Regions from separate parts of the Mesorhizobium sp. USDA 3734 genome, predicted to be linked through region 2. Evidence: predicted binding sites of a transcription regulator. Region 2 holds the regulator's gene; the other holds the start of a gene.

Region 1 (4,422 bases), 610 kb from region 2:
TTGGCGGTCAACGAACATGAGCTGAGGACGGGAACATCGGTGACACTCACGCTGGCCGGACAGTTGCCGGAGCCCGGCGCCTCCGAGAAGATCAGCATCTATCGTTTCGTGCAGGAAGGGCTAAACAATGCCTACCGTCACGGGCGAGGCAAGGATCAAGCGGTGAGTGCTGGGATGAAAGGTGGCAGGCTTTGTGTTGAAGTGTCGGACGCCGGGCCAGGCTTCGATCCGGCACGGGTCGAGGGCCTCGGGCTCGCCGGCCTCAGAGAACGGGTCGAAAGCATTGGTGGCCAGTTCGAAACCTTGACCGGGCCGCAAGGCACGCGATTGGTGATCCGTCTATCGGTTGAGGAGCAAGCATGACTGATGTCATTCGCATCGCCATTGTCGACGATCATCCCCTCTTTCGCGAAGGTGTGACGCGCAGCCTGTCGGAGATCGGAGGTTTCGAGATGGCTGGCGAGGGCGCCACGGCGCAGGATGCCGAACGCATCGCCTCGACGGTGCGGCCCGATATTTTGCTGCTCGATATCTCCATGCCGGGCGGCGGTCTGGCCGCGGTTGCAGGCATCCTCGCCAGCCATCCCGCCCAGAAGATCGTCATGCTGACCGTTTCGGAGGCCAATGCCGATGTGACCACGGCCCTTAACGCAGGGGTGCGCGGCTATGTCCTCAAAGGTATCGGATCGCGCGCGCTTGCCGACATCCTGCGCAACGTGGCGGCTGGCGAGAGCTATCTTTCGCCGACGCTGTCGGCCCGGCTGCTTTCGGATCTCCAGTCCCAGAAACCCACCAACGGCATAGCGGACCGGCTGCGGCAACTCACCGAACGGCAGACGGAAATCCTGCGGCTGGTGGCCGAGGGGCTGAGCAACAAGGAAGTCGCCTTGCGGCTGGAGCTTCAGGAGAAGACCGTCAAGCATCACATGACCGGCGTGCTGTCGAAACTCAATGTGCGAAACCGCACCGAAGCAGCCTTGATGATGCGTGAGGCACGCGACCGCGACAGGAACCATACTTAACAGTTCAGCGCTTCTAGAGTGGTTCGCCGTTTCACGGAAACGGCGAACCACTCTAACTCTTTGTTTTGACGCAATTCCGGACGGAAAATCGTTTCACACTTTCCTGGAATTGCTCTAGCAAACCTGAACCGCTCCAGGGACTTCGGTCATCGCGGCGCCGGCCCAGAAACGAGGTCACCTCCGCCGGGGGGCGGCGGAGGTGACATGTGAAGCCGGCCGTTGCCTGTTGGCAAGCTTCACAAGGCCATGAGGCGGCTGACATCGGCCGGCGTGGCCCGGCGGTCGATGATCGTGCGCCCGAGCGCATCCTCCATCCTGAAACGGCCGTTCTCGATCTTTTCCGTTATGCCGTCGGGATGCCGGACGGTGATCTTGTTGCCTGTCACGTCGACCTTGTCACCGGTCACGGCATTGACATGACTCGCGCTGTTGCCGCTCTTGCCCCTGTTGGATCCCGACTTGCCGGAATTGCCGTTCCCGTTGCTGTTGCCGCTATTACCACTGTTGCCGCCGCTGTTGCCAGAATTGCCGCCGCTGCTGTTTCCGCCACCGCCGTTACCGCCGTTACCGCCTCCACCACCACCGCCGTTGCCGCCGCCGTTACCGCCGCCGCCCTTGCCAGCCTGTGCGCTGGCAGCATCGATTCCGGGAACGGAGCCGTGGAGGGCAAAGTGATAGGGAGCGATGGTCAACGCCAGCGCGGCCGCCGATCTGAGCGCCAGCCGGCAACAACGGGTCGTGACCGATCTGTGCATCCTGATCTCCGTCGATTGAGCCGGCGCCCACCCTCAACGTCGCAGCAGCAACCAACATCGCCGAAAGACGTGGTTCCCGGAAGCGACCTCCGACCGTTGCGGTTGTCACCCAGGACCTTTGCAAGCGCAAGATTGGACTAAAGTCCCATGCCTGTGCTATATTAGCTTCGTATGAACGACGCCGCCATCGCCATCGCTGAACGGGAGACTTGTTTTCCCGATGCCTGACGACGGCAGACGCCGGACATCAAGTCACCTCCGCCGGGGGCGGCGGAGGTGACTTGTAACGCTGGCCTTTGCCTGGTTGACCTGTTTCACAAAGCCTGAAGACGACTGATATCGTCCGCCGGCGCCGGACGTTCGATGATAGCGCGGACGTTCTCGATCGCTTCCCTGGTGCTGTCTCTCCTATGCCGTCGGGATGCTCGATCTTGTTGCCGACCACTCCGATCGCCGGTTGTCCGCCGCCGTCACATCATGTCCACCATCTCTGGCAATGCGCGCTTGCGGCGGCAACTCCGGGAATGCTTGGCCAACGGTGCGCGGAATGCCTGTCGCGTCCAAAAGGTCTCTTGATGTCACGAAAATGTGATCCGGCGATTATAAGGGGGTCAAACAGGTACCCATGCTCCAGCCACCCACGCAGCCAGAGGCAAGCCACCATGACTGACCATCGCTCCCCCGACGCCCGATTCCGCACCAGCCTGCTCGAGGAAAACGACGGCCCGGCCACCAACCCCACCGACAACCGCACCATGGGCGAGATCATCGCCGCGCGGTTCTCGCGCCGCGGTTTCCTCAAGGGCTCGCTGGCCGTCTCGGCCATCGCCGCCACGGTCAGCCCGCTGGCGCTGATCAGCGCCGACGAGGCCCGGGCCGCGGAAGGCTCGGCCTTCGCGTTCGACGAACTGGAGGCCGGCATCGACGACAAGCATCATGTCGCGCCGGGCTACGACGCCGATGTGCTGTTGCGCTGGGGCGACCCGCTGTTTGCCGATTCGCCGGACTTCGACCCGACGAAACAGTCGGCGCAGGCGCAGTCCAGACAGTTCGGCTACAACAACGACTATGTCGGCTATCTCCCGATCGACGGTTCGGCCGAACACGGCCTGCTGGTGGTCAACCACGAATACACCAACCCGCATCTGATGTTCCCGGGCATCGTCAAGATCGTCGAGAAGGACGGCAAGAAGTCGGCCGAAGTCGCACCGCTCTCGAAGGAGCAGGTCGATGTCGAGATGGCGGCCCATGGCGGCACCATCGTCGAGATCCGCAAGCAAGCTGGCAAATGGCAGGTGGTGCGCGACGGCAAGCTCAATCGCCGCATCACCTCCAACACCGAAATGGTGCTGTCCGGCCCGGTCGCCGGCCATGACCGCGTCAAGACCAATGCCGATCCATCCGGCACCAAGGTGTTCGGCACGTTCAACAATTGCGCCGGCGGCGTTACGCCCTGGGGCACCTATGTGATGGCCGAGGAAAACATCCACGGCTATTTCTCCGGCGCCTTGCCGGAAGGCCACAAGGAAGCCGCCAACTACAAGCGCCTCGGCATTCCCGAAGGCGCCTATGAATGGGCGGCGCATTACGACCGTTTCGACCTCGCCAAGGAGCCCAACGAGGCCAACCGCTTCGGCTGGATCGTCGAGGTCGATGTCAACGATCCGACCTCGACGCCGAGGAAGCGCACCGCCATGGGCCGCTTCAAGCATGAAGGCGCCGAATCGATCGTCGCCAAGGACGGCCGCGTCGTCTTCTATCTCGGCGACGACGAGCGCTTCGACTATGTCTACAAGTTCGTCACCAAGGCCGCGTTCAATCCGAACGACCATGCCACCAACAAGGACCTGCTCGACGACGGCACGCTGCATGTCGCCAAGTTCGCCGAGGACGGCACGGTCGAATGGCTGCCGATCGTCTTCGGCCACGGGCCGCTGACGGCTGAAAACGGCTTCGCTGGCCAGGCCGACGTGCTGATCGAAACACGCCGCGCCGCCGACCTGCTCGGCGCCACCAAGATGGACCGCCCGGAAGACATCCAGCCAAATGCCGTCAACGGCAAGGTCTATGTCATGCTGACCAACAATTCGAAGCGCAAGGCCGACCAGGTCGACGCCGCCAACCCGCGCGCCGAAAACGCCTTCGGCCACATCATAGAAATATCGGAGGACGGCGGCGATTTCGCTGCCGCCAAGGGCAAGTGGGAAGTGCTTTTGAAATGCGGCGATCCCTCGGTGGCCGATGTCGGCGCCACCTTCTCGACGGCAACGACAGCCAATGGCTGGTTCGGCATGCCCGACAATTGCGCCGTCGATTCGGCCGGTCGCCTGTGGGTTGCCACCGACGGCCAGGGCCCGAAAGCCACCGGCCGTACCGACGGCCTGTGGGCGGTCGACACCGAAGGGTCGGCACGGGCGACCTCGAAACTGTTCTTCCGCGTGCCGATCGGGGCCGAGATGTGCGGTCCGCTGTTCGCGCCCGACGACCAGACCGCCTTCGTCGCCGTCCAGCATCCGGGCGACGGCGGCGAGGACTGGGAGGCGTTCGGCCGCCCGTCCTACTATGAAGACCTGTCGACACGCTGGCCCGACTTCAAGCCCGACATGCCGGTGCGGCCGTCGGTGGTCGCCATCACCAAACAGGGC
Region 2 (4,422 bases):
TCATCGGGCCTTCGGGTTGCGGGAAGTCGACGCTGCTGCGCGTCTTCAACCGCATCTACGAACTCTATCCCAAGCAGACCGCCGAGGGTCAGGTGCTGCTTGACGGCCAGAACGTCCTCGACCGCTCGCAGGATCTCAACCTGCTGCGGACCAAGATCGGCATGGTGTTCCAGAAGCCGACGCCATTTCCGATGTCGATCTATGAAAACATCGCTTTCGGCGTCAGGCTCTATGAAAAGCTCAGCAAGTCCGAGATGGACGGCCGTGTCGAGCAGGCGCTGAAGCGCGCGGCACTCTGGACCGAGGTCAAGGACAAGCTCAACGCCAGCGGCCTCAGCCTCTCCGGCGGCCAGCAGCAGCGGCTCTGCATCGCCCGCACCGTGGCGGTGAAGCCGGAAGTCATCCTGCTCGACGAGCCGGCCTCGGCGCTTGACCCGCTGTCGACCGCCAAGATCGAAGAGCTGATCGACGAGTTGCAAGCCGACTACACGATCGTCATCGTCACCCACAACATGCAGCAGGCGGCGCGCGTGTCGAAGCAGACGGCCTTCATGTATCTGGGCGAACTGGTCGAGTTCGACCGCACCGAGAAGATCTTCACGTCGCCCCGCGAGAAGCGCACGCAGGACTACATCACCGGCCGCTTCGGCTGAGTTCAGGCATACGAGGGACAAGATCATGGGCGAACACACAGTCGCTTCTTTCGACGAGGATCTCGGACAGATCAGCAGGCTCATCAGTGACATGGGCGATCTCGCCGGCTCGATGGTCGGTGGCGCCACCAAGGCGCTTTTGAATTCCGACAACGCCCTGGCACAGCGCGTCGTCTCCGACGATGCGATCATGGATGCGCGCCAGCGCGAGCTCGACGACCGCGCCATCACCTTGATCGCCAAGCGGCAGCCGATGGCCGACGATCTGCGCCATGTCGTCGGTTCGATCCGCATGGCCGGCGATCTCGAACGCATCGGCGACCTTGCCAAGAACATCGCCAAGCGCGTCGGCACCGTCGGCCTCAGCGTCACGCCGCGCGAGTTGTCGCATTCCATCGACGCAATGGCGCAGCTGGTGCTGATCCAGGTGCAGGGCGTGATCGAGGAGTATGCGGCCCGCGACGCCGCGGCCCTGGCAAAACTGCGTGCCGACGACGAACGCATCGACGTCAAATACACCTCGGTGTTCCGCGAACTCCTGACCTACATGATGGAAGACCCGCGCAACATCACGGCCTGCACGCATCTGTTGTTCTGCGCCAAGAACCTCGAGCGCATCGGTGACCATGTGACCAACATCGCCGAAAATGCCTATTATGTTCTGACCGGCACGCAGCTGCCCGCCAATCGTCCGAAGCAGGACGAGACGGCAATGTCCGCGCCGGCGGCATGACGACAGGGGTGACCAGTCTATGATCGCGCCACGCATCATGGTGGTGGAGGATGAGGAGCCGCTAGGCGTGCTGCTCCGCTACAATCTCGAATCCGAAGGCTACCAGGTCGAGGTGGTGACGCGCGGCGACGAGGCCGAGATCCGGCTGCAGGAGAACGTTCCCGACCTTCTGGTGCTCGACTGGATGGTGCCTGCGGTTTCCGGCATCGAACTCTGTCGTCGGCTAAGAATGCGTCCCGAGACCGAGCGGCTGCCGATCATCATGCTGACCGCGCGCGGCGAGGAAAGCGACCGCGTGCGTGGCCTGTCGACCGGCGCCGACGACTATCTGGTCAAGCCGTTCTCGACACCGGAATTCATGGCTAGGGTAAAGGCGCTGCTGCGCCGCGCCAAGCCGGAAGTGCTGTCCAGCGTGCTCAAGGTCGGCGACATCGTGCTCGATCGCGAGTCGCACCGGGTCTATCGCAAGAAGAGCGAGATCCGGCTCGGGCCGACCGAATTCCGCCTGCTCGAGTTCATGATGCGCCATCCCGGCCGCGTGTTCTCGCGCAGCCAACTGCTCGACAATGTCTGGGGCGAGACGATCTATATCGACGAGCGCACGGTCGATGTGCATGTCGGCCGGCTGCGCAAGGCGGTCAACAATGGCCGCATGCCGGATGTCATCCGCACCATTCGTGGGGCCGGATACGCGATCAGGGAAGACTGAACTCCCTCGTTTGAACTCACGCCACGTTCTTGCCGGTGAGGCCGGATCTCGTCTGCGCGCCGGGTGCAAAAATCTCCTGGTCGACGAAGGTCAGCGCGCGCATGGCGCAGCCTTCGCGGATCAGCGGCAGTTCGTTCGGCTCGGTGTCGAAGGAAATCGATTTCGAGTGCTGGCCGCCGGCGGTCTGGGCAATCGCCTTGCGCAATGCGGGCTCGATCAGGTCGAAGGCAGCGGCGCTGACGCCGACCATGGCAACGGGCGCCGGATCGATCAGCGCGAACAGGCTGCCGAGACCGTAGCCGAGCGCTTCGCCGGCCTTGCGATAGGCCTCGCGCTCGGGGCCATCCTTTTCGCGGGCCGCGGTCGCCAAGGCGCGCATGTCGGCGTCGCTGACATCGGCGACGGGTTCTGCGTCCTCACCCAACTGCCTGGCGTTGCGCCAGATGGCGTAGTTGCCGGCATAAGCTTCGACGCAGCCGCGCCGTCCGCAGCGACACAGCGCACCGTTCGGCTGATGGATCATGTGGCCGAACTCACCGCCCGAGGAATGAGTGCCGGTGAACAGCTCGCCCTTCAGCACCAGGCCCATGCCGATGCCGTGCGACAAAAGGATGGCGATGAAATCGTCGCGGTAGCGATCAGGATCTCGCCATCGCAGCGCTATCGCCATCATGTTGCAGTCGTTTTCCATGGTGGCGGGGATGCCGAACTCGTCCTCGAGTATGTCGGCGAAGGCGATGTCGGTGTGCGGCGTGATCGGCGACCACAACATGGCGCGGGCGCGGGTGTCGGTGATGCCCTGGATCGCCAGCGCGATGCGGGCGACGCTGCGGACGTCAAGGTCGGGGTCCTCAAGACGGCGCCGCACGATGGCGACGCATTCGCCGATCAGCGCCTCGCGGGACATCGTCAATGTGTCCAGCCGGCGCTGTTCCTCTGATATCACTTGGCCGGCATAGTCGATGACGGCGACGGAGAGAAAATTCAGCGACAGCACCACGGTCATCACCGCCGCCGCTTCCGGATTGAGGCCGAGGCCGACCTGCGGCCGGCCGCGTTTGAGCGAGCCGGCCTCGCTTGGTTTGCTTTCGGTCAGGATGCCTTCGCCGATCAGGTCGGAGGAGATCGCCGATATGGTCGAGTGGCTGAGGCCCGTGGTCGCGGCGATCTCGGTGCGTGATGGTTGTCCGGCGCGGCGCACGGCCGCAATCACCATCGCCCGGTTGCGCCGGCGCAAATCGTCGTGGCGGATTCCGACCGACATGTTTACTCAAGTCCTCCCGGTCGCCGCGGCTCTCCGTGCCCCTCGAACGCTGTCGGCAACGCAGGCAAATACTGGCAGAAGCCGCCCACTCTGTCATTTATTTATTCCGGAGCTCGAAAAAAATTCGCGAGCACATCAAAATCCATCAGAATCAATGTTGACAGCGTTCGGGTGTTGGACCAGTATTTTTTCGAGGCTCGAAAAAATAGAGCCTCTGTGCCGGCCTTCGGGTCAGTTTGGTCGCGCCATACGCGGCGCAGGGAGGATATTATGAAAAGATTCACAGCCGCCATCCTGGCGGGTGCCGCCATGTCGCTGACGCTCGCGTCGGTTGCGCAGGCGAAGGACAAGGTCATTGGCGTTTCGTGGTCCAACTTCCAGGAAGAGCGCTGGAAGACCGACGAGGCCGCCATGAAGACGGCGATCGAGGCCGCCGGCGACAAGTACATCTCCGCCGATGCGCAGTCCAATCCCGGCAAGCAGCTTACCGATGTCGAAAGCCTGATCTCGCAGGGCGCCAATTCGCTGATCATCCTGGCGCAGGATGCCTCGGCCATCGGCCCGGCGGTGCAGAAGGCGCTGGACGAAGGTATTCCGGTCGTCGGCTATGACCGTCTGATCGAGAACAAGGACGTCTTCTATCTGACCTTCGACAATAAGGAAGTCGGCCGCATGCAGGCCCGCGAAGTGTTCAAGGTCAAGCCGGAAGGCAACTATGTCTTCATCAAGGGTTCGGGTGCCGATCCGAATGCCGACTTCCTGTTCTCGGGCTCGATGGAAGTGCTCAAGGAAGCCATCGACAGCGGCAAGATCAAGAATGTCGGCGAGGCCTATACGGACGGCTGGCTGCCCGCCAACGCCCAGAAGAACATGGAACAGTTCCTCACCGCCAACGACAACAAGGTCGATGCCGTGGTCGCGGCCAATGACGGCACAGCCGGCGGCGTCGTCGCGGCGCTGACGGCGCAGGGCCTTGCCGGCACCGTGCCGGTCTCGGGTCAGGACGGCGATCACGCCGCGCTGAACCGCATCGCGCTCGGCACGCAGACCGTGTCGGTGTGGA

The links. Region 2 encodes PhoB, which activates phosphate uptake and scavenging genes when phosphate is short. Its sites were predicted from a motif close to TGTCATNNANCTGTCAT; they were not measured.
Region 1: the regulator PhoB is predicted to act here: its motif matches at 2,354-2,370, upstream of ACZ89F_RS32340 (PhoX family protein).

Annotation. Positions count from the first base shown of each region.
Region 1 covers NZ_JBWCCW010000001.1:6,758,973-6,763,394, forward strand. The annotation lists gene ACZ89F_RS32325 (sensor histidine kinase) at 1-363, shown strand, start outside; gene ACZ89F_RS32330 (LuxR C-terminal-related transcriptional regulator) at 360-1,022, shown strand; gene ACZ89F_RS32335 (hypothetical protein) at 1,259-1,714, opposite strand; gene ACZ89F_RS32340 (PhoX family protein) at 2,440-4,422, shown strand, end outside.
Region 2 covers NZ_JBWCCW010000001.1:7,368,495-7,372,916, forward strand. The annotation lists gene pstB (phosphate ABC transporter ATP-binding protein PstB) at 1-653, shown strand, start outside; gene phoU (phosphate signaling complex protein PhoU) at 679-1,386, shown strand; gene phoB (phosphate regulon transcriptional regulator PhoB) at 1,406-2,095, shown strand; gene ACZ89F_RS35380 (ROK family protein) at 2,112-3,359, opposite strand; gene xylF (D-xylose ABC transporter substrate-binding protein) at 3,630-4,422, shown strand, end outside.